DNA from 4 places in the Pantoea sp. X-Soil-TKNS-1280 genome. Region 1 is predicted to be linked to each of the others. Evidence: predicted binding sites of a transcription regulator. Region 1 holds the regulator's gene; each other region holds the start of a gene.
What was found. The regulator PurR, encoded in region 1, represses purine synthesis genes. The targets are predictions, from matches to a motif close to CANGCAAACGTTTGCNTG.
Positions count from the first base shown of each region.

Region 2: purH (bifunctional phosphoribosylaminoimidazolecarboxamide formyltransferase/IMP cyclohydrolase) is a predicted target of PurR. The motif match lies at 4,050-4,067, and genes of this name have one in related genera.
Region 3: purE (5-(carboxyamino)imidazole ribonucleotide mutase) is a predicted target of PurR. The motif match lies at 3,524-3,541, and genes of this name have one in related genera.
Region 4: gcvT (glycine cleavage system aminomethyltransferase GcvT) is a predicted target of PurR. The motif match lies at 3,648-3,665, and genes of this name have one in related genera.

Region 1 is NZ_AP035962.1:1,880,563-1,887,822, forward strand. Features, by position in the region: gene punC (purine nucleoside transporter PunC) at 151-1,359, opposite strand; gene punR (DNA-binding transcriptional activator PunR) at 1,469-2,380, shown strand; gene purR (HTH-type transcriptional repressor PurR) at 2,377-3,402, opposite strand; gene cydH (cytochrome bd-I oxidase subunit CydH) at 3,688-3,777, shown strand; gene AC6I8X_RS08840 (C40 family peptidase) at 3,833-4,618, opposite strand; gene AC6I8X_RS08845 (Grx4 family monothiol glutaredoxin) at 4,986-5,318, shown strand; gene rnt (ribonuclease T) at 5,355-6,020, opposite strand; gene gloA (lactoylglutathione lyase) at 6,131-6,538, opposite strand; gene AC6I8X_RS08860 (alkene reductase) at 6,635-7,260, opposite strand, start outside.
Region 2 is NZ_AP035962.1:294,438-301,697, forward strand. Features, by position in the region: gene hupA (nucleoid-associated protein HU-alpha) at 1-251, shown strand, start outside; gene AC6I8X_RS01355 (DUF1481 domain-containing protein) at 319-987, shown strand; gene purD (phosphoribosylamine--glycine ligase) at 1,024-2,304, opposite strand; gene purH (bifunctional phosphoribosylaminoimidazolecarboxamide formyltransferase/IMP cyclohydrolase) at 2,323-3,912, opposite strand; rRNA gene AC6I8X_RS01370 (16S ribosomal RNA) at 4,516-6,057, shown strand; tRNA gene AC6I8X_RS01375 (tRNA-Ile) at 6,131-6,207, shown strand; tRNA gene AC6I8X_RS01380 (tRNA-Ala) at 6,359-6,434, shown strand; rRNA gene AC6I8X_RS01385 (23S ribosomal RNA) at 6,631-7,260, shown strand, end outside.
Region 3 is NZ_AP035962.1:1,161,400-1,168,659, forward strand. Features, by position in the region: gene ybbP (putative ABC transporter permease subunit YbbP) at 1-1,818, shown strand, start outside; gene purK (5-(carboxyamino)imidazole ribonucleotide synthase) at 1,869-2,933, opposite strand; gene purE (5-(carboxyamino)imidazole ribonucleotide mutase) at 2,930-3,439, opposite strand; gene AC6I8X_RS05340 (UDP-2,3-diacylglucosamine diphosphatase) at 3,571-4,287, opposite strand; gene ppiB (peptidylprolyl isomerase B) at 4,287-4,781, opposite strand; gene cysS (cysteine--tRNA ligase) at 4,998-6,383, shown strand; gene ybcJ (ribosome-associated protein YbcJ) at 6,417-6,629, opposite strand; gene folD (bifunctional methylenetetrahydrofolate dehydrogenase/methenyltetrahydrofolate cyclohydrolase FolD) at 6,629-7,260, opposite strand, start outside.
Region 4 is NZ_AP035962.1:3,469,318-3,476,577, forward strand. Features, by position in the region: gene gcvP (aminomethyl-transferring glycine dehydrogenase) at 1-2,004, opposite strand, end outside; gene gcvH (glycine cleavage system protein GcvH) at 2,088-2,474, opposite strand; gene gcvT (glycine cleavage system aminomethyltransferase GcvT) at 2,496-3,593, opposite strand; gene ubiI (FAD-dependent 2-octaprenylphenol hydroxylase) at 4,059-5,261, opposite strand; gene ubiH (2-octaprenyl-6-methoxyphenyl hydroxylase) at 5,282-6,460, opposite strand; gene pepP (Xaa-Pro aminopeptidase) at 6,457-7,260, opposite strand, start outside.

The sequences.
Region 1 (7,260 bases):
TCGTGCAGACACCATCCCAGCGACAGAGTCGCTAAATATTAATACAATTATGTTATTGATTTGTTACAGAAATGCTGACCCACGCAGTATATGCTTCCGTGGGTCAATATTCAACGACTTATCGTTAGTTTGCTAACTAAGGCCGTTGCGTTAGCGATTATCTTCGCAGGGACGGGAGTTGTGAGCAACATCACTTTGTGCGTTTGCCACAGCGGCACGCTGCCAGCCGAAACCAGCCCAGGCAAGCGCCACAGTCGCGAGCATGACCAGGCTGGTACTGTGCAATGCCTGTTGTAAGCCAGCGGAAACCAGCAGGCTGGCGATAAAACACAATCCCAGCTGCAGCAGATTTTGTAAGGATGCCGCTTTACCGGTGGCCTGAGGGAAAGGCAGCAGTGCGCTGGCGACCACGATCGGATAGATAGCACCATTGGCCAATGCCATGCCACAGAACGGCAGCAGCAGCGCCCAGAGCGCAGGTGTTGCAAGCTGGGCAACAGCAAACAGGCTGACGATGCTCAGGCTGTAAATCACCAGCAACCATGGCAGCAGTTGTTTGCTCTGGAACCGATTCAACAGGGCACGGCAACCAAAGCCACCTACGAGGAAGGCGATGGTCTGCGGTACATAACTCAGACCAATATCGGCGGGTGAAAGCCCGGCATCAGCGAGGATGAAAGGCGAACCGGTCAGCCAGGCGAAAAAGCTGGCGGAGCAGGCAGAATAAATCAGCACATTGCCGCTGTAGACCTTTGAAGCCAGTAACGTCAACCATCCGGGCTGTGGCGCGCGTGCCGCCTGGGTGCGGGTGGGGTTCGCCAGTTGCAGGGTACCGACCAGCAACACCAGCGTGACCAGCGTCAGCAGCAGGAAAATGCTACGCCAGTGGAAATGGCCCATCAGCCAGGCTCCCAGCAACGGGGCCAGTGCCGGTGACAACGCCACCAGCGGCATAATGGTGGCGAAAACTTTGTTCGCCTGCGCCTGTGGATAGCGATCAACCACCAGCGCCTGCCAGCTGACAGCCGCCGCGCAAACACCCAGCGCCTGGACAAAACGCAGTGCCAGCATCAGTCGCACATCGGTTACCCACAACATGCCGAGACAGCCCAGCGCGAAGATCACTAATCCGGCCAGCAGAATGGGTTTGCGACCAAAGCGGTCAGACAACGGACCCCAGAACACCTGCGCACAGGCAAATCCACCGAGGAACAGGCTCAGGCTGGCGCTGATGGTGCCGGGGGCAGTGGCAAAATCCTGCTGCATGGCACCGAAGGCCGGCAGGTACATATCCGTAGCAAGAAAGCCCAGCATGCTTAGCAAAGCAAGGTAAGGCAAAAATCCTTTTGATGACAACATGGTGATTCTCATTAGACAAATTAAACGCCGGGGAGTGTAAAAGGGTGCGGCAGTCTTTGTGAAACGCTAATATTTGCGAGGTGCTATCAAAAATTTTGCAGGCAAAATTATGTGGTCTGAATACGCGCTTGAAGTGGTGGATGCGGTGGCTCGCAGCGGCAGTTTTAGCGCAGCGGCGCAGGAGTTGCATCGCGTGCCTTCTGCCATCAGCTATACGGTACGCCAGCTGGAAACCTGGCTGGCCGTGCCTTTGTTTGAAAGGCAGCACCGGGAAGTGGTATTGACGGCAGCGGGTGAGCATTTCGTGCGTGAAGGCCGGAGTGTTATCAAAAAAATGCTGGCAACCCGACGCCAGTGCCAGCAACTGGCTAACGGCTGGCGTGGTCAGTTGAGCATCGCGGTTGATTGTATCGTTAAACCGCAGCGTACCCGGCAACTGGTAAAGGATTTCTACCGTCACTTCCCGGATATGGAGCTGATTATCAGCTATGAAGTGTTCAACGGGGTCTGGGATGCGCTGGCTGATGGACGGGTCGATGTGGCGATTGGGGCCACCCAGGCCATTCCGGTCGGTGGGCGTTTCGCCTTTCAGGATATGGGCGCGCTGAACTGGCGTTGCGTGGTCAGTCCCGGGCATCCCCTGACAAAAAGTACCCAGCTGGATGAAGAAACCTTACGGACGTGGCCTTCGCTGGTGCTGGAGGATACGTCGCGGGCGCTGCCGCGGCGGATGACCTGGACGCTGGATAACCAGCGACGTCTGGTGGTACCGGAGTGGGAAACCGGGATGGATTGCCTGCGGGCAGGTTTGTGCGTGGGCATGGTGCCGGGCCATTTAGCCCGGCCACTGCTGGATAGTGGCGAGTTAACCGAACTGACGTTGCCTGCGCCTTTCCCGGAGAGTCCCTGTTGTGTCAGCTGGTCGGAACAACGCGCTTCACCGGCATTAAGCTGGTTGCTGGATTATCTGGGCGATGCTGAAACGCTCAACCATGAGTGGTTGAGCGAAACGGTGGCTTAGCGGCGATAATCGCGGAACGGACCGTCAGCGACTGAGCGGCGTTCAATCAATGTTGGCTGCACTTCGATGGTCTGCGGCTCTTCGCGTTTACTGGTGATGCGATCGAGCAGCATTTCCAGTGCTTTTTCTCCCAGCTGCGCTTTCGGCTGATGAACGGTCGTCAGCGCTGGGGTGAAATACCGGGCGTTGCGCACGTTGTCATAGCCAATCACCGAAATATCCTGTGGCACACGTAGCCCCATTTCATCGGCGGCACAAATCGCACCCATCGCCATGATATCGCCGCCACAGAACACCGCCGTCGGACGTTGTTTCTGGTTGAGAATCTGCTGCATCGCCTGATAACCGGATTCTGGTTCGAAGTCGCCCTGCACAATCCATTCCGGACGAACGGTAATACCGGCTTCATGCAGTGCCTGCATAAAACCAGCATGACGACCGCCGCCAGTATTGCGCTCCATCTGGCCGGGGATGGCACCAATGTCGCGATGTCCACGTTCGATCAGGTAACGTCCCGCAAGATAGCCGCCCTGGAACGCGTTATCCTGCACGGTATCGGTGAAATCACCGCGAGACTCGCCCCAGTCCATCACCACCATCGGGATATTGCGGTTCTCTTCCAGCATGGTGAGCAGGTCGTCGGGATATTCGGAACACATCACCAATAAACCGTCGACGCGCTTTTGCGCCATCATCGAGAGATAAGCACGCTGCTTTTGCAGATCGTTATGCGCATTGCCGAGAATCAGCGTGTAGCCGCGGTCGAAACAGTGGTTTTCCACCGCTTCGATGATTTCCGCGAAATAGGGGGCTTCGCTGGAGGTGGCGAGCAATCCCAGTGTTTTGGTGTGGTTGACCTTCAGGCTACGCGCCACGGCGCTGGGCGAGTAGTGCAGTTCTTTGATCGCTTCCCATACGGCGTTACGCGTCTCTTCCGCGACAAAACGCGTCTTGTTGATGACATGCGAAACCGTGGTGGTGGAGACACCGGCGCGTTTCGCCACATCTTTAATTGTTGCCATGAAAATGGTACTCCCGGGCTTATCGCAACTTACTGATAAGTATATTGTTAAACGTTTGCGTCTGCTAATGGTTTTGCGCCCCAAATTTTGGGGCAAATGGCGAAGAAAAAGGCGTTAACTCTGAGTCTAAATCACTTTAACAGGCCACAAACACAGCGTGCGCAAAATCTGTTGCGCAACGAAAGGCGGCGATTCTAGCAAGCTGACGCGGATAACACGAGATTTTTGCCAGGGGCTGTGCGAAAATTACATTAACCCTTCAATTAATGTGACTAAGGAGTTGTGATGAGTACAGACCTGAAACTGGCGCTGGGTACTACCGTTGGCGCGCTGTTAATGATCATCGTGTTCAGCTTCACCGCGATCCTTCATTAATAAAAAAGCCGGACCTGAAATTTCAGTGTCCGGCTTTTTATTGCGCAGTGACCGCTTAGCGAATGGTTTTCGGTGTCATCATGCGGCGTGCACCAACATAATGCTTCTGCCAGTAATCTTCACCTAATGCGCTAATCTGAATATCTTTACCGGTACGCGGTGACTGAATAAACTTGCCGTTGCCAAGGTAAACACCTACATGGTCAGCGGTACCGCGATGGTTAATGCGGAAGAACACCAAATCTCCTTTCTCCAGCATATCGCGTTTAATCGGCGCCGCATCACGCAGGTGATACATTTCGTTAGCGGTGCGGGGGAATTTGTATTTCACCAGGTCTTTATAGGCATACCACACCAGACCACTGCAATCGAAACCGGTATGCGGTGAAGTACCGCCCCACTGGTAGGGTTTACCGATCTGACCCATTAATTTGTTCATCGCCGTTTCACGCGCCTTTTGATAGCGCTGACGGTGTGATTTGCTCATCCTGATGGTGGTGAGGTCGCTGGCGTCATCCTGCTCAGATATGACTTTCGCCACGCGCTGATGACCATATTTTTTGGTCGGCGACTTCAGCAGGGTTTTTCTGCGGGTGGTTTTGTGCAGCGCAGTTTCGGTTTTCGTGGGTTTCTTCAGTCTTAACTTATGAACACTGCTGGTAAGGCGTGATTTTTTGGTGCTGGTCTTGACCGGGCGTCGTTTACGGCGCTCATCTTCGCGTGCACTTTTTTTCTCTGCATTATGCAAACTGGCATTGATGGGCGCATGCGGTGACGCAGAAGCCACATTAAAAAACAGTTGGGCGAAAGCCAGCATAAAAAGCGTAATAAGTAAACGCATAGTCCGGTTACAGGTTAAGCAGTCTGCGATAAAACAGCCTGCGGCAAGTTAGAAAAATCTGATCAATGATCAGCGCCGGGATTGATTCTAATCCACTTTTTTTCCAAAAGGTAAGGCATTTTTCGATTAATCTGTTACCAGATGGTATCTGGGGCAAAAATGAGCGATTTCAGCCGGTTAACGCAGCATAATTATTGCCAATTATTAATCGGTTCATGCTTGCTAATGATATGAAAATGTTATTTGTGGCGTTGGAACTTAACAAACATGGCGATTAAGGTCGCTGAGAAGCAAAATCCCGTTTTCAGTGCGGGGGTGAAGTCGCTACAATAAACAAACACGAAGTGAGGAATTAAGGAAGGCAAAAATGAGTACTGTTGAAAAAATTCAGCGCCAGATCGCAGAAAACCCGATCCTGCTGTATATGAAAGGTTCGCCGAAACTGCCAAGCTGCGGTTTCTCTGCGCAGGCGGTGCAGGCTCTGTCTGCCTGTGGTGAGCGCTTCGCGTATGTTGATATCCTGCAAAACCCGGATATCCGTGCTGAATTGCCGAAATATGCCAACTGGCCAACGTTCCCTCAGCTGTGGGTCGATGGCGAGCTGGTCGGTGGTTGCGACATCATCGTGGAGATGTTCCAGCGTGGTGAGCTGCAACCGCTGATTAAAGAAACTGCTGAGAAGTATAAAGAAGCAGAATAATTGCAAAGGCCGACGCATCGTCGGCCTTTCTTTTGGTCATTCTGCATCGTCTTCCGATACATCGTCACTGAACGCGACCGGCCAGCCGCCAAGGCGCTTCCAGCGATTGACCAGCTCGCAAAACAGCGTCGCGGTTTGTTCAGTGTCATACAAGGCAGAATGCGCCTGGGTACTATCGAAATCCATACCTGCCGCTTTACAGGCTTTTGCCAGCACCGTCTGACCCAGCACCAGGCCGCTTAATGCGGCGGTATCAAAAGTGGCAAAGGGATGGAATGGGTTGCGCTTCAGACCGGCACGTTCGGCTGCCGCCATAAGAAAGCCATGATCAAAGGTGGCGTTATGCGCCACGATAATCGCGCGATTGCAGTGACTGTCCTTTGTGCCTTTACGCACCATCTTAAAAATTGCATGCAGCGCTTCATATTCGCTCACTGCGCCACGGAGTGGGTTGCTGGGATCAATCCCGGTAAACGCCAGTGCATCCGGGTTAAGAATCGCACCTTCAAAGGGTTCAACGTGAAAATGCAGCGTTTCATCGCGATGTAACCAGCCGTCTTCATCCATTTTGAGTGTGGTGGCGGCAATTTCCAGCAGGGCATCGGTTTTGGCATTAAAACCGGCCGTTTCGACGTCGATCACCACGGGATAAAAACCGCGAAAGCGTTGATGGAGAGCGTTTAAGTCGTTCGATTCAGACATCAGGATCTCATAGCAATAAATGGGGCAGCGCGCATTATGGCAAAAATTGCGGGAGGGTGCAGCAGGAGAGAGGAGCGCCAGCCCGTAAATACCCAGGCTGGCAGGCAGGCTTAGTTGCCGATGCCGTGTCCGGCGTGTTTGTTTTCGATCAGTTCGATTTTGTAGCCATCCGGATCTTCGACAAACGCAATCACCGTGGTGCCGCCTTTAACCGGGCCAGCTTCTCGGGTCACTTTACCACCGACATTGCGGATGCGGTCACAGGTGGCCGCAACATCATCGACGCCCAGAGCAATGTGTCCGTAGGCGTTGCCGAGATCATAGCTCTCGACGCCCCAGTTATAGGTCAGCTCAATCACGGCACCTTCGCTTTCTTCGGTATAGCCAACAAAAGCCAGGGTGTACTTATATTCGGTGTTTTCGCTCTGACGCAGCAAGCGCATGCCCAGCACACGTGTGTAAAAATCGATGGAACGCTGCAAATCGCCAACGCGTAACATGGTGTGAAGTAAACGCATAACATCCTCTTTTAACAAGCACAAAGGCTAAGTATAGCGAGTTAACGCTCTGAAGAAACAGCATTGCCGCACATCCGGTGCGGCAATCAAACTTTCTTATAACGTCGGGTAATCGGTATAACCTTCGGCACCGCCACCGTAGAAGGTTTCCGGACGCTGCGGATTGAGCGGCGCATCCTGTTGCAGGCGAGCCACCAGATCCGGGTTGGCGATAAAATCACGACCAAAAGCCACGGCATCAATCAGGCCACGCTGAATCAGGTCATCCGCTTTTTCAACGGTATAGGCTCCCGCACCGATGATCACCCCAGGGAACAACGCGCGTACTTTCTCACGGAAAGCGTCGCTATAAGGCTGACCACCCGCCCAGTCTGGCTCTGACAGGTGCAGATAAGCCAGTTTACGTTTGCCTAATTCCGAGATGTACCACAGTGCGGCGGCTTCTTCATCCGCGCCATTTTCCAGATTCTGGAAAGCACCAATCGGTGAAATGCGGATACCGATGCGATCGGCAGACCAGTTAGCAATCGCCGCATCCACCACTTCGAGCGCGAAGCGACCACGTTTGGCAATCGAACCGCCATACTCGTCTGTACGCTGGTTGGAGCCAGGGGCGAGGAACTGATGCATCAGATAACCGTGCGCCGAATGCAGTTCCAGCAAATCAAAGTCTGCTTCGCGTGCGTTGGCAGCAGCCTGACCAAAATCCGCCACGATCTGCT
Region 2 (7,260 bases), 1.6 Mb from region 1:
ATGTGATCGCGGAAAAAGCAGACCTGTCAAAAACCCAGGCTAAAACTGCACTGGAATCTACTCTGGCTGCGATCACTGAGTCTCTGAAAGATGGTGATGCTGTACAACTGGTTGGTTTTGGTACTTTTAAAGTGAACCACCGCGCTGAGCGTACCGGTCGCAACCCGCAGACTGGCAAAGAGATCAAAATCGCTGCGGCAAACGTACCGGCGTTCGTCTCTGGTAAAGCGCTGAAAGACGCTGTTAAATAAGTTTCCGCGACGCGGTATAGCTTTAAAAGAGGGGCGGCATCGCCCCTTTTTGTTGCCGGAGCCTGCCATGCTGAACCTTTTACATCAGCGCGTCTGCGCTCTGTTATGTGGTGCCCTCCTGGTAGGGTGCAGCTCCACCCCTGATCTTCCTGCCTTTACTGCCAGCGGCTACCTTGCCGACCGTGGCGTAGTGCGTATCTGGCGCAAAAACAGCGACCATCAGTCAATTCATATGCGTACCGTCTTCATCCCCTTTGATGGTGATGCGATGGAGACCACCGATTACAGCTGGCTGAACAACAATCTCACCAACGTGGAACGACAGGTCACGGGCAAACAACCGGATACCGTCACGTTGCGTTTCGATCAGCAAGGCAATCTCAATTTTATGCAGCGGCAACTGGCCGGGCGACGTGAAGCCGTCAGCAGCGACAGCGTGGAACTGTACCGCTTCGATGCACAGCGGATGCTACAGCAGAGCAATGCGTTGCTGGATGGACGTGTGTTGCTGAGCCAGGGGCACTGGCTGGGCGGGATTCAGGTACGAACCTGCGAAGGTAAAGTCATTAATGCGCCTTTCGATAGCAGCATGGTGGCAGCCCTGACCCAGCAACAGCAGCGCGATCCCTCGGTGTCATTGATGGTGGCATGGCTGGAAGCGCCGGAAGGGGTACAGTTGCTTCATATCACCCCAACGGATGAATGCAGCTGGCAACCAAAAGAGAGCGATTTCTGACGGGAATGAAGAAGGGGCACTGAGTGCCCCTTGTGATTATTTGCGGTTGATGGCGCGATAGCCGATATCGTAGCGACAGAAACTGCCATCCCACGAGATAGGCTTAGCCAGCGCATAAGCACGCTGCTGCGCGGCAGCGACATCTTCACCCAGCGCGGTGACACACAGTACGCGTCCGCCATTGGTGACCACCAGATCATCTTTGAGGGTGGTACCTGCGTGGAACACCTTACCATCTGCAACTTCTTCCAGCGGCAGACCATGAATCTGGTCACCGGTGTTGTAGTCACCCGGATAACCGCCAGCCGCCAGCACCACACCCAGCGATGGACGTGGATCCCATTGTGAGGTCTGCTGATCCAGTTTACCGTCACAGGCCGCCAGGCACAGCGCCACCAGATCAGATTGCAAACGCAGCATGATCGGCTGGGTTTCCGGATCGCCAAAGCGGCAGTTGAATTCGATCACTTTCGGCTGACCAGCTTTGTCGATCATCAGCCCGGCATACAGGAAGCCGGTGTAAGTGTTGCCTTCGGCTTTCATGCCGTTCACGGTTGGCCAGATGATCTGATCCATCACGCGCTGGTGGATCTCATCAGTCACCACCGGAGCCGGTGAGTAAGCGCCCATACCGCCGGTATTCGGGCCAGTATCGCCATCACCCACACGTTTATGGTCCTGGCTGGTGGCCATGGGCAGTACGTTGTCGCCATCCACCATCACGATAAAGCTGGCTTCTTCACCATCCAGGAACTCTTCGATCACGATACGATGGCCTGCGTCGCCGAAAGCGTTGCCTGCCAACATATCCTGCACGGCATCTTCGGCTTCTTTCAGCGTCATCGCCACGATGACGCCTTTACCGGCAGCGAGACCGTCTGCTTTGATCACGATCGGTGCGCCTTTCTCGCGCAGGTACGCCAACGCAGGCTCAACCTCGGTAAAGTTCTGATACTCAGCGGTTGGAATCTGCTGGCGGGCAAGGAAATCTTTGGTGAAGGCTTTGGAACCTTCCAGCTGCGCTGCCGCCTGCGTTGGGCCAAAAATTTTCAGACCGGCCGCGCGGAACGCATCCACCACCCCAATCACCAGCGGGGCTTCCGGGCCGACGATGGTCAGGTCGATGTTTTCCTGCTGGGCAAACGCCAGCAGCGCAGGGACATCAGTGGCACTGATCGCCACATTCTGCAATGCGGGTTCCAGCGCGGTGCCAGCATTGCCCGGTGCCACAAATACGGTCTCTGCCAGCGGAGACTGCGCAGCCTTCCACGCCAGGGCGTGTTCACGTCCGCCGTTACCAATCACTAAAATTTTCATCTGTAACGCTCCAAACGATTAATGGCGGAAATGACGCATGTCGGTAAAGATCATGGCGATGCCGTGCTCATCGGCGGCGGCAATCACTTCATCATCGCGAATCGAACCGCCCGGCTGGATTACGCAGGTGACGCCGACGGCAGCAGCAGCATCAATACCATCGCGGAACGGGAAGAAGGCGTCAGAGGCCATCGCCGATCCTTTCACTTCCAGACCTTCATCACCGGCTTTGATCCCGGCGATTTTTGCCGAGTAGACGCGGCTCATCTGACCCGCGCCTATCCCGATGGTCATGTTGTCACGCGCATAGACGATGGCGTTGGATTTAACGAACTTCGCCACTTTCCAGCAGAACAGCGCATCACGCAGTTCCTGTTCGGTTGGCTGACGTTTGCTTACTACACGCAGCTGGCTGGCGTCGACCATGCCGAGATCGCGATCCTGCACCAGTAAACCGCCGTTAACGCGTTTGAAATCCAGCCCGGCAACGCGGCTCTGCCACTGACCACACACCAGCACGCGAACGTTCTGTTTGCTGGCGGTCACTTTCAGCGCGGCTTCGGTGGCTGAGGGGGCAATGATCACTTCGACAAACTGGCGGCTGATGATGGCCTGAGCCGTCGCTTCGTCCAGCTCACGGTTGAAGGCAATGATGCCGCCAAACGCAGAAGTCGGATCGGTTTTATAAGCACGCTCGTAGGCATCCAGAATGGAATCGCCTACAGCCACACCACAGGGGTTGGCATGTTTCACAATCACGCAGGCAGCTTCGCTGAACTCTTTCACACATTCCAGCGCGGCATCAGTATCGGCGATGTTGTTATAGGAGAGTGCTTTACCCTGTACCTGCTGTGCCGTCGCCACTGAGGCTTCCGCGACGTTTTCTTCTATATAGAAAGCGGCGTCCTGATGGCTGTTCTCGCCATAACGCATATCCTGTTTCTTAATGAAGTTAAGGTTCAGGGTACGTGGGAAGCGGCCTGCTGGCTCTTTGCTCTCGCCATGATAAGCCGGTACCAGGCTACCGAAGTAGTTGGCAATCATGCTGTCGTAGGCGGCGGTGTGTTCGAAGGCTTTGATCGCCAGATCGAAACGGGTTGCCAGCGTCAGGGAGTTCTCATTGGCATCCAGCTCCGCAATGATGGCGCTGTAGTCGCTGCTCTTCACCACAATGGCGACGTCTTTGTGGTTCTTCGCGGCAGAGCGCACCATGGTCGGGCCGCCGATATCGATGTTTTCCACTGCATCTTCCAGCGTACAACCCGGTTTTGCGACCGTCTGGGCAAAGGGGTAGAGGTTAACGACCACCATGTCGATGGGGTTGATGGCGTGCTGCGCCATGATGGCATCATCCTGGCCGCGACGACCGAGAATGCCGCCATGCACTTTCGGGTGCAGCGTTTTGACGCGTCCATCCATCATTTCCGGAAAACCGGTGTAGTCAGACACTTCAGTGACCGGCAGGCCCGCATCTGCCATCAGGCGAGCAGTACCACCTGTGGAGAGCAGCTCAACACCACGGCTGGAGAGTGCCTGAGCAAATTCGAGGATACCGGCTTTGTCTGAGACACTCAGCAGAGCGCGGCGTACAGGACGACGTTGTTGCATGGTGGTTTTATCCCTTGGCTTTGTTTCGCGTAAATAAGAGCGTTACATCAAGCTTAGCGTTTCTCTTCTATATAGAAGAAGCGGCTTGCTTCAGGTAACGCCCCAAAAGGGGCATCCTTGACGTCGCGGGGCATTGTAGCGAAAACGTTTGCGCGATGCTCGACTAAATTCATTTACCCGTCAGGATGTGGATAACTTTGTGTGTAAGTGGGTATAAGGCGGGGTTTTGCTGTGGAATGCAGCGAACGGTTGTTTTTATTGAAATTAGCGGTTGCGCATGCCGAACAACTCCCTATAATGCGCCTCCATCGACACGGCACAACGGCTTACGAAATGCGGTGTTGAGAGAGAAGTTCTGAAGGAACTCTCGCCAGAGAAAATCGCTGAAAAAAGTGATTGACTCTGAAGGAGGAAAGCGTAATATACGCCACCTCGCGACAGACGGTTAACCCGCTGCTCGAACTGCTCTTTAACAATTTATCAGACAATCTGTGTGGGCACTCGCAGGATTGATATCAAAAGTCTACGGACTTAAAAAATATCAAGTCTCAAGAGTGAACACGTAATTCATTACGAAGTTTAATTCTTTGAGCATCAAACTTTAAATTGAAGAGTTTGATCATGGCTCAGATTGAACGCTGGCGGCAGGCCTAACACATGCAAGTCGAACGGTAGCACAGAGGAGCTTGCTCCTTGGGTGACGAGTGGCGGACGGGTGAGTAATGTCTGGGGATCTGCCCGATGGAGGGGGATAACTACTGGAAACGGTAGCTAATACCGCATAACGTCGCAAGACCAAAGTGGGGGACCTTCGGGCCTCACACCATCGGATGAACCCAGATGGGATTAGCTAGTAGGTGGGGTAACGGCTCACCTAGGCGACGATCCCTAGCTGGTCTGAGAGGATGACCAGCCACACTGGAACTGAGACACGGTCCAGACTCCTACGGGAGGCAGCAGTGGGGAATATTGCACAATGGGCGCAAGCCTGATGCAGCCATGCCGCGTGTATGAAGAAGGCCTTCGGGTTGTAAAGTACTTTCAGCGGGGAGGAAGGCGATGAGGTTAATAACCTCATCGATTGACGTTACCCGCAGAAGAAGCACCGGCTAACTCCGTGCCAGCAGCCGCGGTAATACGGAGGGTGCAAGCGTTAATCGGAATTACTGGGCGTAAAGCGCACGCAGGCGGTCTGTCAAGTCGGATGTGAAATCCCCGGGCTTAACCTGGGAACTGCATTCGAAACTGGCAGGCTAGAGTCTCGTAGAGGGGGGTAGAATTCCAGGTGTAGCGGTGAAATGCGTAGAGATCTGGAGGAATACCGGTGGCGAAGGCGGCCCCCTGGACGAAGACTGACGCTCAGGTGCGAAAGCGTGGGGAGCAAACAGGATTAGATACCCTGGTAGTCCACGCCGTAAACGATGTCGACTTGGAGGTTGTGCCCTTGAGGCGTGGCTTCCGGAGCTAACGCGTTAAGTCGACCGCCTGGGGAGTACGGCCGCAAGGTTAAAACTCAAATGAATTGACGGGGGCCCGCACAAGCGGTGGAGCATGTGGTTTAATTCGATGCAACGCGAAGAACCTTACCTGGCCTTGACATCCACGGAATTTGGCAGAGATGCCTTAGTGCCTTCGGGAACCGTGAGACAGGTGCTGCATGGCTGTCGTCAGCTCGTGTTGTGAAATGTTGGGTTAAGTCCCGCAACGAGCGCAACCCTTATCCTTTGTTGCCAGCGATTCGGTCGGGAACTCAAAGGAGACTGCCGGTGATAAACCGGAGGAAGGTGGGGATGACGTCAAGTCATCATGGCCCTTACGGCCAGGGCTACACACGTGCTACAATGGCGCATACAAAGAGAAGCGACCTCGCGAGAGCAAGCGGACCTCATAAAGTGCGTCGTAGTCCGGATTGGAGTCTGCAACTCGACTCCATGAAGTCGGAATCGCTAGTAATCGTAGATCAGAATGCTACGGTGAATACGTTCCCGGGCCTTGTACACACCGCCCGTCACACCATGGGAGTGGGTTGCAAAAGAAGTAGGTAGCTTAACCTTCGGGAGGGCGCTTACCACTTTGTGATTCATGACTGGGGTGAAGTCGTAACAAGGTAACCGTAGGGGAACCTGCGGTTGGATCACCTCCTTACCTGAAGATACCTTCCTTCGAAGTGCTCACACAGATTGTCTGATAGAAAAGTAACGAGCAGAAAAACCTCTACAGGCTTGTAGCTCAGGTGGTTAGAGCGCACCCCTGATAAGGGTGAGGTCGGTGGTTCAAGTCCACTCAGGCCTACCAAATTTCTTCTCATGCTGCGTTATGCGCGCGGTCGTTTACCGACGTAAACTTCCCTTCCGCATGCCTTGCCTGAGCAGAAATTGCATTCTTCTTTTGTCTGAAGAATGTGAACTCGGTTGAGTGGTAGTAGTGGTCTCTGCAGTAACTGTATGGGGCTATAGCTCAGCTGGGAGAGCGCCTGCCTTGCACGCAGGAGGTCAGCGGTTCGATCCCGCTTAGCTCCACCATTACAGTACTTCAATACTTCAGAGCGTACCGGAAACGGTGTGCTGCGAAGTATTTGCTCTTTAACAATCCGGAACAAGCTGAAAATTTGAAACGACGCGTTGTGTCATTTCTCCGTAATAAGAAATGAAAACGACGCGTTCGAGTCTCTCAAAAGCTTACGATTCATAAGCGTTGCAAAACGCCTGTGGGTTGTGAGGTTAAGCGACTAAGCGTACACGGTGGATGCCCTGGCAGTCAGAGGCGATGAAGGACGTGCTAATCTGCGAAAAGCGCCGGCAAGGTGATATGAACCGCAACAGCCGGCGATGTCCGAATGGGGAAACCCAGTGCACTTGTGCACTATCGTTAACTGAATACATAGGTTAACGAGGCGAACCGGGGGAACTGAAACATCTAAGTACCCCGAGGAAAAGAAATCAACCGAGATTCCCCCAGTAGCGGCGAGCGAACGGGGAACAGCCCAGGACCTGAATCAGTTTGTGTGTTAGTGGAAGCGTCTGGAAAGTCGCGCGATACAGGGTGACAGCCCCGTACACGAAAATGCACAGATTGTGAGTCCGATGAGTAGGGCGGGACACGTGGTATCCTGTCTGAATATGGGGGGACCATCCTCCAAGGCTAAATACTCCTGACTGACCGATAGTGAACCAGTACCGTGAGGGAAAGGCGAAAAGAACCCCGGCGAGGGGAGTGAAACAGAACCTGAAACCGTGTACGTACAAGCAGTGGGAGCATCCTTCGGGGTGTGACTGCGTACCTTTTGTATAATGGGTCAGCGACTTATATTCTGTAGCAAGGTTAACCGTATAGGGGAGCCGAAGGGAA
Region 3 (7,260 bases), 720 kb from region 1:
GGCGATCCGGCCCCATTGGCACGCTATGACAGCTGGATTCAGCCGCAGCTGAAGCCCGATCAGCGCTGGATCAGCGTCGAAAACTCAGAAGATGCATTAGGACGATCGATGCAGCGGGCGCAGCAATTTTTGCTGCTTTCGGCGTTACTGACGTTGCTGCTGGCGATCGCCGCCGTCGCGGTGGCGATGAGCCACTATTGTCGCAGCCGCTATGATTTGGTGGCGGTGCTGAAAACCCTCGGTGCGACGCGGCGGGTACTGCAACGCTTAATCATCGGCCAGTGGCTGGCAGTGCTGCTGCTGGCAGCGCTGGCGGGGAGCGTGCTGGGGCAGGGAATTGAGGTCATCCTGCTGGTGATGCTGAAACCGGTCCTGCCTGGCGCGCTGCCGGCCGCCAGTTTCTGGCCCTGGCTGTGGGCGCTGGGGGCGATGTTTGTGATTTCGCTGCTGGTGGGCCTGCGACCTTATCGTTTATTAATGGCAACCCAGCCGCTACGCGTATTGCGGCGGGATGCCGTGGCGAATGTCTGGCCGCTGCGTTTCTATCTGCCGGTGATGGCACTGGTGGTGATTGGTCTGCTGGCGCTGCTGATGGGCGGCAGCAAAATGTTGTGGGCACTGCTGGTGGGCGTAGTGATGCTGGCAATATTGCTGGCGGTACTTGGCTGGGGCGCGCTGCTGCTGTTGCGGCGTCTGGTGGTGCGCAATCTGGCGATGCGATTGGCGATTAATCGTCTGCTGCGCCAGCCTGCCATGACCCTCAGCCAACTGGCGGCTTTTTCGCTCTCCTTTATGCTACTGGCACTATTGCTGGTGATGCGCGGTGACCTGCTGGATCGCTGGCAACAGCAATTGCCACCGGATAGCCCCAACTATTTTCTGCTGAATATGACGCAGGAACAGGTGCCGCAGGTACGTGATTTCCTCAATTCGCATCACATCAAAGCAGAAACCTTCTATCCGATTATTCGCGCGCGTCTGACGCAGCTGAACGGTAGAGATGCCGATCCGAATATGGATAACGCGCTGAATCGCGAGCTGAATCTGACGTGGCAGGCTGAACGACCGGATCATAACCCGCTGGTGGCGGGAACATGGCCGCCGCGTGCCGGGGAGGTTTCAGTAGAAACTGAGCTGGCGGATCGGCTGGGAGTGAAACTGGGCGATACCTTAACCTTCAGCGGCGATACCCAGCAGTTCAGCGCCAAAATTACCAGCCTGCGTAAAGTTGACTGGGAAAGCATGCGGCCAAACTTCTTCTTCATTTTCCCGCCGGGTGCGCTGGATGATCAGCCGCAGACGTGGCTGACCAGCTTCCGTATGGAGAGCAATCCGGCATTGCTGGCGCAACTGAATCGTAGCTTCCCGACCCTGAGCCTGTTGGATATTGGCAGCATGCTGCGCCAGATTGGTCAGGTGCTGGCGCAGGTCAGCCAGGCACTGGAAATTATGGTGGTGCTGGTGACGATTTGCGGCGTGTTGCTGTTGCTGGCGCAGATTCAGGTCGGTATGCGTCAGCGGCGTCAGGAACTGGTGGTGTATCGCACGCTGGGGGCGAGCAAGCGGCTGCTGCGTGGGACGTTATGGTGCGAGTTCGCGCTGCTTGGCGTGGTGTCGGGTGTGGCAGCGGCGCTGGGAGCGGAAGCGGCCCTGTGGGGATTACAGCGTAAAATCTTTGATTTTCCGTGGGAACCAGACTGGAGCCTGTGGCTGGCGTTACCGATCTGCGGAGCAGTTTTGTTGTCGTTGTGCGGCGGCTGGTTGGGTGTGCGCTTGCTGAAGGGGAAAGCGTTGTTCAGAAGGTTTGAGGCGGCGTGATAAATCGCGCCGCGTAACAGAACGGTCGCCATCAATGGCGACCGTTTTCGTTACAGTTTCTCCACTGCCCAGGCGATACCACTGGCGTACTCAGGCGGCAGCAAAGGCACCAGCGCGTTCAGCGCCGCAGCCAGGCGGGCCTGGTCGCTGTCCGTGAGATTCAGGTGACCCACTTTACGTCCCGGACGCACTTCTTTTTCGTACCAATGCAGATGCACCAGCGGCTGATGCAGCCACGCCAGATTCACATCAGTACCGATCAGGTTGACCATCACGGAAGGCGCATACACCACCGGCTGTGGCAGCGGTAAGCCCAGTACGGCACGTAAATGCAGCTCGAACTGGCTGATGGAGGCGCCATTCTGTGTCCAGTGCCCGCTGTTGTGCACGCGCGGAGCCAGCTCGTTGATCAGCAGGCCTTGTGGTGTGATGAAACATTCCATCGCCATCACGCCCACGTAGTTCAGCTCATGCATGATGGCGCTGAGCATGGCTTCGGCCTGTTGTTGCTGCGCGGCATCCGCCTGCGGGAAGGCCACGCTGGTACGCAGAATGCCGTCCTGATGCAGGTTATGAGTCAGCGGGTAGAAAACGGTGCTGCCGTCCTGACCGCGCGCGCCCACCAGTGAAACTTCGCCGCTGAAGTTGATGCCCTGCTCAACGATGCATTCACCGTAGCATTCATCCGGCAGGCTGTCGGCTTCATTGGCGCGCAGACGCCACTGACCACGCCCGTCATAACCACCGGTACGGCGTTTGACAATGGCAAGTTCGCCCAGTGAACTGAACACCTGTGGCCACTCGCTTTTATCCGCCAGCAACTGCCACGGCGCGGTGGCAAGGTTGAGCTGATCGAGCAGTTGTTTTTGCGTCAGGCGATCGGCCAGACGCGGGAAAATATCGCGATTCACAAACGCCGGATGGCTTGCCAGTTCACGCGTCAGCGCAGTTTCCGGCCAGCGTTCAATTTCGGCGGTGATAACGCTTTGTGCAATCGGCAGGGCAGAGGGTTCCGCATCCAGCCCTACCGGGTAGACAGCGATACCCAGCGGTTCACCGGCCTGACGCAGCATCCGGCCTAACTGACCATTTCCCAGTACGCAAACCGGCTTCATGCATCCCCCCGCGGGTCCGGGTTGTTCAGCACTTCATCAGTCTGGGTCTGACGCCAGGTTGCCAGGCGAGTTGCCAGCGCGCTGTCGTGAATCGCCAGAATCTGTGCGGCCAGCAGTGCGGCGTTCGCGGCACCGGCTTTACCGATTGCCAGCGTGCCTACCGGAATACCACGCGGCATTTGCACGATGGAGTAAAGGCTATCGACCCCGCTCAGCGCGGCGCTTTGTACCGGTACACCCAGCACCGGTACCAGCGTTTTGGCTGCCAGCATGCCCGGCAGATGTGCGGCACCGCCAGCACCGGCGATAATCACCTGAAAACCATTCTGGGCGGCGTTTTCGGCAAAGCTGAACAGTTTGTCCGGCGTACGGTGAGCAGAGACCACTTCAACGTGGAAGGGGACATCCAGGCTGTTAAGAATTTCCTCGGCGAACTGCATGGTAGCCCAGTCACTTTTGGAACCCATGACGATGGCGATACGAGCCGGGGCGGCGTTGGATGACATGCGGTCAACTCCTGTGAATATACAAACGAACCTGGCCGGGCGGGCAGGTGAAGAAGGGCACAGAGAATAGCATGAGATGGCAGCAAGGAAAACGGTTGCGTGGCCGGAAAACGGGCAAGATTGCCCGTTTGTCAGAACGGAAATTCGATAAGCCTGACGCCATCGGCATCGACCTGAACCATCGATCCCTGCTGATGCCAGGCACCGAGCACCACGCGTTGCGCGTTTTCACCCTGCAAAACAAACTCATGGAGTGCCGGGCGATGGGTATGGCCGTGAATCAATAGCCGCACCTGCTGGCGCGTCATGGCCTCGATAACCGCCTGTTGATTGACATCCATGATGCTCAGCGACTTATGCTGATTGGCCTGTTTGCTGTTGGCACGCATTCTGGCGGCAATCCGCATCCGCAAACGTAATGGTAAAGCGAGAAACAGTTTTTGCAGCCAGCGCTGATGCACTTTGGCGCGAAAACGCTGATAGCCTTCATCGTCGGTGCAAAGGGTATCACCGTGCATAATCAGCAGCCGCTGACCATACAGAGTTAACACCTGTTCTTCCGGTAGCAACGTCATGCCGCAGGCAGCAGCAAAACGCTGGCCGAGCAGGAAATCGCGATTGCCGTGAATAAAATACTTCGGCACCGGCAACGCCTTGAGCGCAGCGGCGATTTGCTGATGCAACGGATTGGGATCGTCATCGCCGATCCAGGCTTCAAACAGGTCACCGAGGATATAAAGCGCATCGCACTGATGCGCTTCACGCTGCAAAAAATGCAGAAAACCGGCAGTAATTGCCGGTTCGTCCTGACACAGATGAAGATCTGCGATAAACAGCGTGCGCGACATTACTCGCTAACGGTCACTTTCTGGATGATCACGTCATCTTTCGGCACATCCTGGTGCATGCCGCTGCGGCCGGTAGCGACCGCTTTGATTTTTTCGACTACGTCCATACCTTCAACCACTTCAGCAAACACGCAGTAACCCCAGCCCTGCAGGCTTTCGTCACGGAAGTTCAGGAAGTCGTTGTCGGCAACGTTGATGAAGAACTGCGCAGTGGCAGAGTGCGGGGCCTGAGTACGTGCCATCGCCAGGGTGCCACGGGTGTTTTTCAGACCGTTATTGGCTTCGTTACGGATTTCTTCTTTAGTGGCTTTCTGTTTCATGCCAGGCTCAAAACCGCCGCCCTGAATCATAAAGCCATTGATGACACGGTGGAAAATGGTGTTGTCGTAGAAACCATCACGGCAGTAATCCAGGAAGTTCTTTACGGTTGCCGGCGCTTTATCATCGAAAGTTTTAATTACGATATCGCCATGGTTCGTCTGGAAAGTGACCATCATTCTCGTCCTGTAAAGGTTGTCGTCGGTGCCAATAGCCGCGCATGCAAAGCAGCGGGCCTTTTTGTAGACGCTCCTTATATCACAAATTGTGATGACGCGTCAGCAAGGTGGCGGCTGTTGCTATGCTGGCGTCGCGCTGGCGTAAAAAATACGGCACAATACGCAGCTAGCCTGAATAGGCCTTCTTCGCACACGTTTATACGGAACCTTTCAATGTTAAAGATTTATAACACCCTGAGTCGACAGAAAGAGGAATTCAAACCCATCCATGCTGGCGAAATCGGCATGTACGTGTGCGGCATCACGGTGTACGACCTCTGTCATATCGGCCACGGGCGTACCTTCGTTGCGTTTGATGTGGTGGCGCGCTACCTGCGCTATGTCGGTTATACGCTGAAGTATGTGCGTAACATCACCGATATTGACGACAAAATTATCAAACGTGCCAACGAAAACGGCGAAAGCATCGAAACCCTGACCAATCGTATGATCGGTGAAATGCATAAAGATTTCGCCGCGCTGGGTATCCTGCCGCCGAATCTGGAGCCACGCGCCACGCGTCATATCGACGAAATTATCGAGCTGGTTGGCCTGCTGATTGAGCGTGGTCACGCTTATGTGGCAGATAACGGCGACGTGATGTTTGATGTCCTCAGCGACAAAGATTACGGTGCGCTGTCACGCCAGGATCTGGAGCAATTGCAGGCCGGTGCGCGCGTGGAAGTGGCTGAAGTGAAACGCAATCCGATGGATTTCGTGCTGTGGAAGATGTCCAAAGCGGACGAACCGGCATGGAGTTCACCGTGGGGCAATGGTCGTCCGGGCTGGCATATTGAATGTTCGGCGATGAACTGCAAACAACTCGGCACCCATTTCGATATTCACGGCGGCGGTTCCGATCTGATGTTCCCGCATCATGAAAACGAAGTGGCGCAGTCCACCTGTGCGCATGATGGCCCGTACGTTAACTACTGGATGCACTCCGGTATGGTGATGGTTGACCGCGAGAAGATGTCAAAATCCCTCGGCAACTTCTTTACCGTGCGCGATGTGCTGCAGCACTACGATGCGGAAACCGTGCGTTACTTCCTGATGTCGGGCCACTATCGCAGCCAGCTGAACTATGGCGAAGATAACCTCAATCAGGCGCGTGCGGCGCTGGAGCGCCTCTACACCGCGTTGCGTCACACTGATGCTGCTGCGGTGGCGGCGGGTGGTGAAGAGTTTGAAACACGCTTCCGTACAGCAATGGATGATGACTTCAACACGCCGGAAGCTTACTCGGTACTGTTCGATATGGCGCGTGAAGTGAACCGTCTGAAAACAGAAGATAAAGCGGCTGCCGATGCGCTGGCGGCGAAACTGCGTCAGCTGGCGGATGTGCTGGGCATTCTGCAACAGGACCCGGAGCAGTTCCTGCAAAGCGGTGCGCAGGCGAACGATGATGAAGTGGCGGAGATTGAAGCGCTGATTCAGATGCGTAACGATGCGCGTAAAGCGAAAGACTGGGCGCAGGCCGATGTGGCGCGCGATAAGTTGAATGCGTTGGGGATCGTGCTGGAAGATGGTCCGCAGGGCACGACATGGCGTCGTAAATAAGAACAAGGGCGAACTTCGGTTCGCCCTTGTTGTTTATGCCACAACGGTAATGCGTTGACCGGCAAATTCCACCGTTTGACCGGCGAAAATCTTACAACGTTTACGGGTTTCCACTGCGCCATCGACGAGCACTTCACCTTCGCCGATGACCGCTTTAGCCTGAGCGCCGCTCTCCACCCAACCTTCGAGTTTTAGTAGATCGCACAGATCAACATGCGGGTGTTTACCCAGAGAAAAACTTGCCATTATGCGTTCTCCTCATCGTGATATTCTTCGCACGCCTGCAGCGTGTTTTGGATCAGGGTGGCAACCGTCATCGGGCCAACACCGCCCGGCACCGGCGTGATATAAGAAGCGCGTTCGGAAGCCGCGGCGTAATCCACATCACCTACGACTTTACCGCTTTCCAGACGGTTAATACCCACATCGATCACGATCGCGCCCGGTTTAATCCAGTCACCTGGGATAAAGTTTGGTTTACCCACCGCGACGATCAACAGGTCAGCATGCTCAATATGGTGACGCAGATCTTTAGTGAAGCGATGGGTGACGGTGGTGGTGCAACCCGCCAGCAGCAGCTCCATGCTCATCGGACGCCCAACAATATTCGATGCACCAACCACCACGGCATTCAGGCCGTAGGTATCGATGTTATAGCGCTCCAGCAGCGTCACGATACCGCGCGGGGTGCAGGGGCGCAGTTTCGGTGCGCGCTGACACAGGCGACCGACGTTATACGGATGGAAGCCATCGACGTCTTTGTCCGGCACAATGCGTTCCAGCACTTTGACGTTATCGATGCCTGCCGGCAGCGGCAACTGCACCAGAATGCCATCGATCTCGTGATCGTTGTTCAGGGCATCGATTAAATCCAGCA
Region 4 (7,260 bases), 1.6 Mb from region 1:
GCACACTTCACGGATTGTTTCTTCGTACACGCCATGGGTAGACGGATACGTCACCATGATGCAGGAAAGCTTATCGCCCGACTGTGCCGCTTTCTCACGCAGGTCACCGAGGTCGATATTGCCCTGTTTATCACAGGCGACTACCACCACTGACATGCCCGCCATCTGTGCCGACGCCGGGTTGGTGCCGTGTGCAGAACTGGGGATCAGACAGATATGACGGTCGCCCTGGTTACGGCTTTCGTGGTAGCGACGAATCGCCAGCAGGCCGGCATATTCACCCTGTGCACCCGAGTTCGGCTGCATACACAGCGCGTCATAACCGGTCAGCTGCACCAGCCACTGCGACAGCTGGCCGATCATTTGCAGATAACCCGCTGCCTGCTCTGACGGACAGAACGGATGCATTTCAGCGAATTCCGGCCAGGTGATTGGAATCATTTCGGCTGCGGCATTGAGTTTCATGGTGCAGGAACCCAGCGGGATCATCGCCTGGTTCAGCGCCAGATCCTTTTTCTCCAGGCTGTGCATGTAACGCATCATCTCAGTTTCGCTGTGATGACGGTTGAACACCGGATGTTCCAGAATGGCGCTTTGACGCTGCTGGCCCGCCGGAATCGCGCTGTTTTCAGCGGCAACGGCGCTATCCAGCGCATCAATATCCTGGCCGTGGGCATCGCCCAGCAGAATGGCAAATAGCGCCTGCACATCTTCACGACGTGTGGTTTCATCCAGAGTGATACCCACCGCATTATGGATGTCGCTGCGCAGGTTGACACCAAAGCTCAGCGCACGGTTAAGTATCGCCGCTTTGTCAGCCACGTCTACCGTCAAAGTATCGAACCAGCTGTTGTGGCGCAGTTTCAGGCCACCGTTTTTCAACCCGGCAGCAAGAATGCTGGTCAGACGGTGAATACGTGAAGCAATACGCTTCAGGCCAGCGGGTCCATGATAGACCGCATAGAAACCGGCGATATTCGCCAGCAGCACCTGTGAAGTACAGATGTTGGAGTTGGCTTTTTCACGACGGATATGTTGTTCGCGGGTCTGCATCGCCATGCGCAGCGCAGTGTTGCCTGCGGCATCGCGTGAAACACCGATGATACGGCCCGGCATCGAGCGTTTATGTTCGTCGCGGCTGGCAAAGAAGGCCGCGTGCGGACCACCGTAGCCCATCGGCACGCCAAAGCGCTGCGCAGAGCCAAACACGATGTCTGCGCCCTGCTTGCCTGGAGCTTCCAGCTGCACCAGCGCCATAAAATCAGCGGCGACACTCACCACCACTTTGCGGCTTTTCAGCTCGCTTATCAGTGCGCGGTAATCATGCACTTCACCGGTGGTACCTGCCTGTTGCAGCAGCACACCGAACAGGTCGTCATGATCGAGCGCTTTTTCCGCGCTGTCGATAATCAGTTCAAAACCAAAGGTTTCAGCACGAGTACGTACCACATCCAGCGTCTGCGGATGGATATCGTCGGCGATAAAGAATTTGTTGGCAGTTTTCAGCTTGCTGACACGTTTTGCCATCGCCATCGCTTCAGCGGCGGCAGTGGCTTCGTCCAACAGTGATGCTGATGCGATGTCGAGGCCAGTAAGATCCAGCGTCAGGGTCTGGAAGTTAAGCAGCGCTTCCAGACGGCCCTGTGATACTTCCGGCTGATACGGCGTGTAAGCGGTGTACCAGCCCGGATTTTCCAGCATGTTACGCAGGATCACCGGCGGGGTGATTACCGCAGTGTAACCCATACCAATCCAGGATTTGTAACGCTGGTTCTGACTGGCAATGGCTTTCAACTCAGCCAGCGCCTGCTGCTCAGTGGCGGCATCACCCACCGCGGGCGGGCCCGGCAGTTGGATGTCGGCAGGCACGATGGAACCGATCAACGCTTCCAGTGAGCTGGCACCAATCGCTTCCAGCATGGTGGCCTGTTGCTCCGGCGTAGGGCCGATATGGCGCTCAATGAAAGCACCGTTATGTTCAAGCTGGCTGAGAGTCTGAGTCATTAGCAGTAAATCCTGAGTCGGGCTGGGTATTAATACAGATAAAAACGAAGGTGCCGCCTGGCGACACCTTCTGTTACGCATACTTATTCGTCGATGGAAGCTTTGTACGCATCGGCGTCCAGCATCGAGTCAAGTTCAGACTCATCGCTGGCTTTGATTTTGAACAACCAGCCATCGCTGTACGGATCGCTGTTGATCAGTTCCGGCGAACCTTCCAGTTCTTCGTTAATCTCAATGATTTCGCCGCTCAGCGGGGCATAGATGTCAGAAGCGGCTTTCACTGATTCTGCTACTGCACAATCTTCACCAGCTGCAACAACGCGTCCTACTTCTGGCAGGTCAACAAACACCATGTCACCTAACAGTTCCTGGGCATGTTCGGTAATCCCGACGGTGAAAGTACCGTCGGCTTCTTTACGCACCCACTCGTGGCTATCTTTGTACTTCAATTCTTTTGGTACATTGCTCATCGCCAAATCTCCTGAAAAAAGTTACTGAGCGACCGGCTTACCGGCGCGAACAAAAATCGGTTTGGTGACCTTCACCGGCATTTCACGGTTGCGGATTTCCACAATCGCCTGCTCGCCAATTCCCGCTGGCACGCGTGCCAGCGCAATGCTGTAACCCAGCGTTGGAGAGAAGGAACCACTGGTAATAATACCCTGCTGCGGCTGACCCTGTTCATCGGTGAAACGTACCGGCAAGCCGTTACGCAGCACCCCTTTTTCGGTCATGACCAGGCCCACCAGTTTTTCTGTCCCTGCAGCACGCTGAGCTTCCAGCGCGGCACGGCCAATAAAATCACGGTCGGTCGGTTCCCAGACAATGGTCCAGCCCATGTTGGCCGCCAGCGGTGAGACGCCTTCATCCATCTCCTGGCCATACAAGTTCATCCCCGCTTCCAGACGCAACGTATCACGTGCACCCAGCCCCGCCGGTTTGACACCTGCCGCCAGCAAACGCTGCCAGAAATCCGCAGCAGCGCCAGCAGGCAAGGCAATCTCGTAGCCCGCTTCGCCGGTATAACCGGTGGTAGCAATAAACAAATCTTCCGCCTGAACGCCGAAGAATGGCTTCATGCCCGTCACAGCCTCACGTTGTGCCGCGCTAAACAACGACTGTGCTTTTTGCTGGGCATTGGGTCCCTGTACCGCAATCAGCGCCAGATCGTCACGCTCGGTCAACGTCACCCCGTATTTCTTCGCGTGTTCACCAATCCATTGCAGATCTTTTTCACGCGTAGCGGAGTTCACCACCAGACGGAAAAAGTCCTCGGTCATAAAGTAAACAATCAAATCATCAATGACGCCACCGGAAGCGTTCAGCATGCCGGTGTAAAGCGCTTTGCCTGGCTGGGTCAGTTTGGCGACATCATTTGCCAGCAGATAACGCAGGAATTCACGGGTGCTCGCCCCGCGCAGATCGACGATGGTCATGTGGGAAACGTCAAACATGCCGGCATCAGTACGTACCGCGTGGTGCTCATCCATTTGTGAGCCGTAATGCAGAGGCATCATCCAGCCGTGAAAGTCCACCATACGGGCGCCGCTGGCCTGATGCTGTTCGAATAGAGGCGTTTGCTGAGTCATAACCATCCTGTAGAAAACAAGTGAGCGTGACGCGCCTGCGTAGCCATGATGGCTGACGCAAACGTTCTCTTTGCGCTGACGTTACCACCGAACGCTCGAATTAACCATAAGGAAAACGAGGGCGAAACAAAGTCTGTCGTCTGCGAAGCGCCGCACAGAATGCAGGATAATCCACTGGCTTTATGTGATTAAACACGCACAAAATACAACAACATAACTTTTATGTAGCAAAATAATGGAATCCAACGCCATGAGTGGGCAAATGGCACCGAAAAAAAACCACTATGACATGAGAAAATATAATGCGAATTCCTGCGTAAAATTAGAATAAATCAAACGAGGCGCAAAAATAGGGCGGGTCTGCATCATGGTGGTGCAAACGGGCAATTGGCTGGGGGAAGAATGAATGGCTGTAACGGCGCGATAAATCGCGCCGTTACTGAATTTGTGCAGATTTAGAGAAGGTTAGCGCAGCCAGCCGGGGATATCATTCAGCCCCATGGCCTGCTTCAGCATCATCGGTTTGACCCCTGGCAGGGTGTCCGCCAGTTTCAGGCCGACGTCACGCAGGAATTTTTTCGCTGGATTACTTCCGGCAAAAAGTTCACGGAAGCCCTGCATACCCGCCAGCATCAGCGCCGCGCTATGTTTGCGGCTGCGTTCATAACGTCGCAGATACAGGTGCTGCCCAATATCCTTGCCCTGACTGTGCAGGCGGCGGATTTCACCGATCAGTTCGGCGGCATCCATAAAGCCCAAATTCACGCCCTGCCCGGCCAGCGGATGGATAGTGTGCGCAGCATCGCCAACCAACGCCAGGCGGTGCGCAGCAAAGTTACGCGCATAGCGTGCCATCAGCGGGAAGGTTTTACGCTCGCTCTCCACCTGGCACAAACCAAGGCGCATATCGAAAGCCACAGAAAGTTGCTGATTGAACAACGCTTCAGGCATATCCTGCAAACGCGTGGCTTCCTGGGGAGACAACGACCAGACAATTGAACTCAGATGCGGGTCCTGCATTGGCAAAAATGCCAGAATGCCGTCACCGTGGAACACCTGGCGCGCCACCGCATCGTGCGGCAGGTCAGTGCGGATATTCGCCACCAGCGCGTGATGATCGTAATCCCAGAAAGTGATCGGGATATCCGCTTTGTCACGCAGCCAGGAGTTGGCACCGTCGGCGGCGATCAACAGACGGGCACTCATCATGCTGCCATCCTGCAGAGTGATAAAGGCTTCGTTGTCGCCAAAAGCCACCTGCTGCAACTGCGCTGGAGCCAGCAACGTAATATCGCTGCACTGGCTGGCGCGCTGCCATAATGCGCTATGAATCACTGGATTTTCAATGATATGGCCGAGGTGGGCTAAGCCCTGCTGCTCATCATCAAAACTGATGCTGCCAAAACTGTCCTGGTCCCACACTTCCATGCCGTGATAAGCGCTGGCGCGTAATGCCAGAATCGTTGACCAGACATCGAGCTTTTGCAGCAGGCGTTCACTGGCCGCATTGATCGCCGATACGCGGATCGATGGCGCAGCTTGCGGATCAAATCGCGGCTCTGCCGCCTTCTCCAGCACCGCAACGCGCAATCCACTGCCTTGCAGCCCGCAGGCAACGGCCAGTCCGACCATGCCACCGCCAGCGATAGCCACATCAAAAGTTTGCATTGCTGCCCCTTAATTCATGCTTAACGTTTTACCCAGCCGAGCGTCCGCGCGGCAAGGGGGTTTCGCAGCCACGGCAGATGGTCCATTGCCACCAGCCCAAGATTTCGTCCTGCCACCAGCGTGGCATAACGGTTAGCAAATAATCGTACCAGACCATCGGTCACGCCAATGGTCGCCGCACGATCCGGTTGGCGTCGGGCGGCAAAATGATGGAGTACCGCATAACTGCCGGGATCCTGCTGGTGACGCCAGGCACTCGCCAGCGTTTCCGCCAGCGACATCACATCACGCAGGCCGAGGTTAAAACCCTGACCGGCAATCGGATGCAGCGTCTGCGACGCATTACCCACCAGCGCCAGCCGGTGCGCCACCTGCCGCTCGGCGGTTTGTAACGCCAGCGGGTAAATTTCGCGCTGGCCGGTGTGGGTGAAACGTCCCAGCCGCCAGCCGAACGCCTGTTGCAACTCGCGCAGAAAAGTCGCGTCATCCCACTGCGCCAGCTTGTCTTTCTCGTCCAGCGGATGACACCACACCAGCGACAGGCGATTGCCCGACATCGGCAACAACGCCAGCGGACCGTGTTCGGTAAAACGTTCGAAGGCGCGTCCCTGATGCGGCAACTGCGTGGTGACATTGGCTATCACCGCCAGCTGCTGGTAATCCTCGCGCTGCCAGCTAATGCCGCAGGAGGCCGCCAACGGTGAACGTGAGCCGTCTGCTGCCACCAGCAGCGCACCATCCAGCTGTTCGCCGCTGTCCAGCGTGACCTGCACGCTATCAGCACTGCGTGACACCGCCGTGACATGCGCCGGGCAACGTAGCGTCACGCCCGGTGCGCTTTTCAGCCGCTGGAACAGGCGTTGCCCGACATCGAACAGCTCCACCACCTGGCCCAGTGCCGGTAACTGGTAATCCGCCGCCTGCATCGAAACAAAGCCAGTATGACCACGGTCAGAAACATGGACGTGGGTGATCGGCGTGGCGCAATCCTGCAACGAACGCCACAGATCAATCTCCGCCAGTTGCTGGCAGGTCCCTGCCGCCAGCGCGATGGCGCGTCCGTCATATCCAGGATGAGCACGGCTGTCCGGTTCGCTGCGTTCAATCAGCGTCACCGGCAGTTTTCCCTGCGTCAGATGGGATATGGCCAGCGCCAGCGTGGCGCCGGTCATGCCGCCGCCTGCAATCAGAATAGTCATGCCTGGCGCGCCGCCGCCATTAAGGCTTCAATTGCGTCGGCATCTTTCACCACGCTATCGGTGAGATTCTCGTTGCCTTCGGCAGTGATCACGATGTCATCCTCAATACGAATGCCGATACCGCGATACTGTGCCGGGACTTTGGCATCCGGCGCAATATACAGACCGGGTTCGATGGTCAGCACCATGCCAGGTTCCAGAATGCGGTCGCGGCTCGGGGTGCCATAATGGCCGACGTCGTGCACATCCAGCCCCAGCCAGTGGCTCAGCCCGTGCATAAAGAACTGGCGATGCGCCTGTTCCGCAATCAGTGCGTCCACTTCGCCTTCCATCACACCCAGTTCAACCAAGCCAGTCACCATAATGCGAACCACTTCCTCGTTCACATCATGGATGCTGATACCCGGGCGGAACAGCGCCAGCGCTTTGTACAACGAGGCCAGCACGATGTCGTAAATGGCACGCTGTGGCTCGCTGAATTTGCCGTTCACCGGGAAAGTACGGGTGATGTCACCGGCATAACCGTGAAATTCACAACCCGCATCGATCAGCACCAAATCGCCATCACGCATCTCGCACTCATTTTCGGTGTAATGCAGGATGCAGCCGTTTTCGCCGGAACCGACGATGGTGTTGTAGGAAGGAAAACGTGCGCCGTGGCGATTGAATTCGTGGTGGATTTCGCCTTCCAGCTGATATTCGAACATCCCCGGGCGGCAAGCCTGCATCGCACGGGTATGCGCCAGTGCGCTGATCTCACCGGCGCGACGCAGAATGGCAATCTCTTCCGGCCCTTTAAA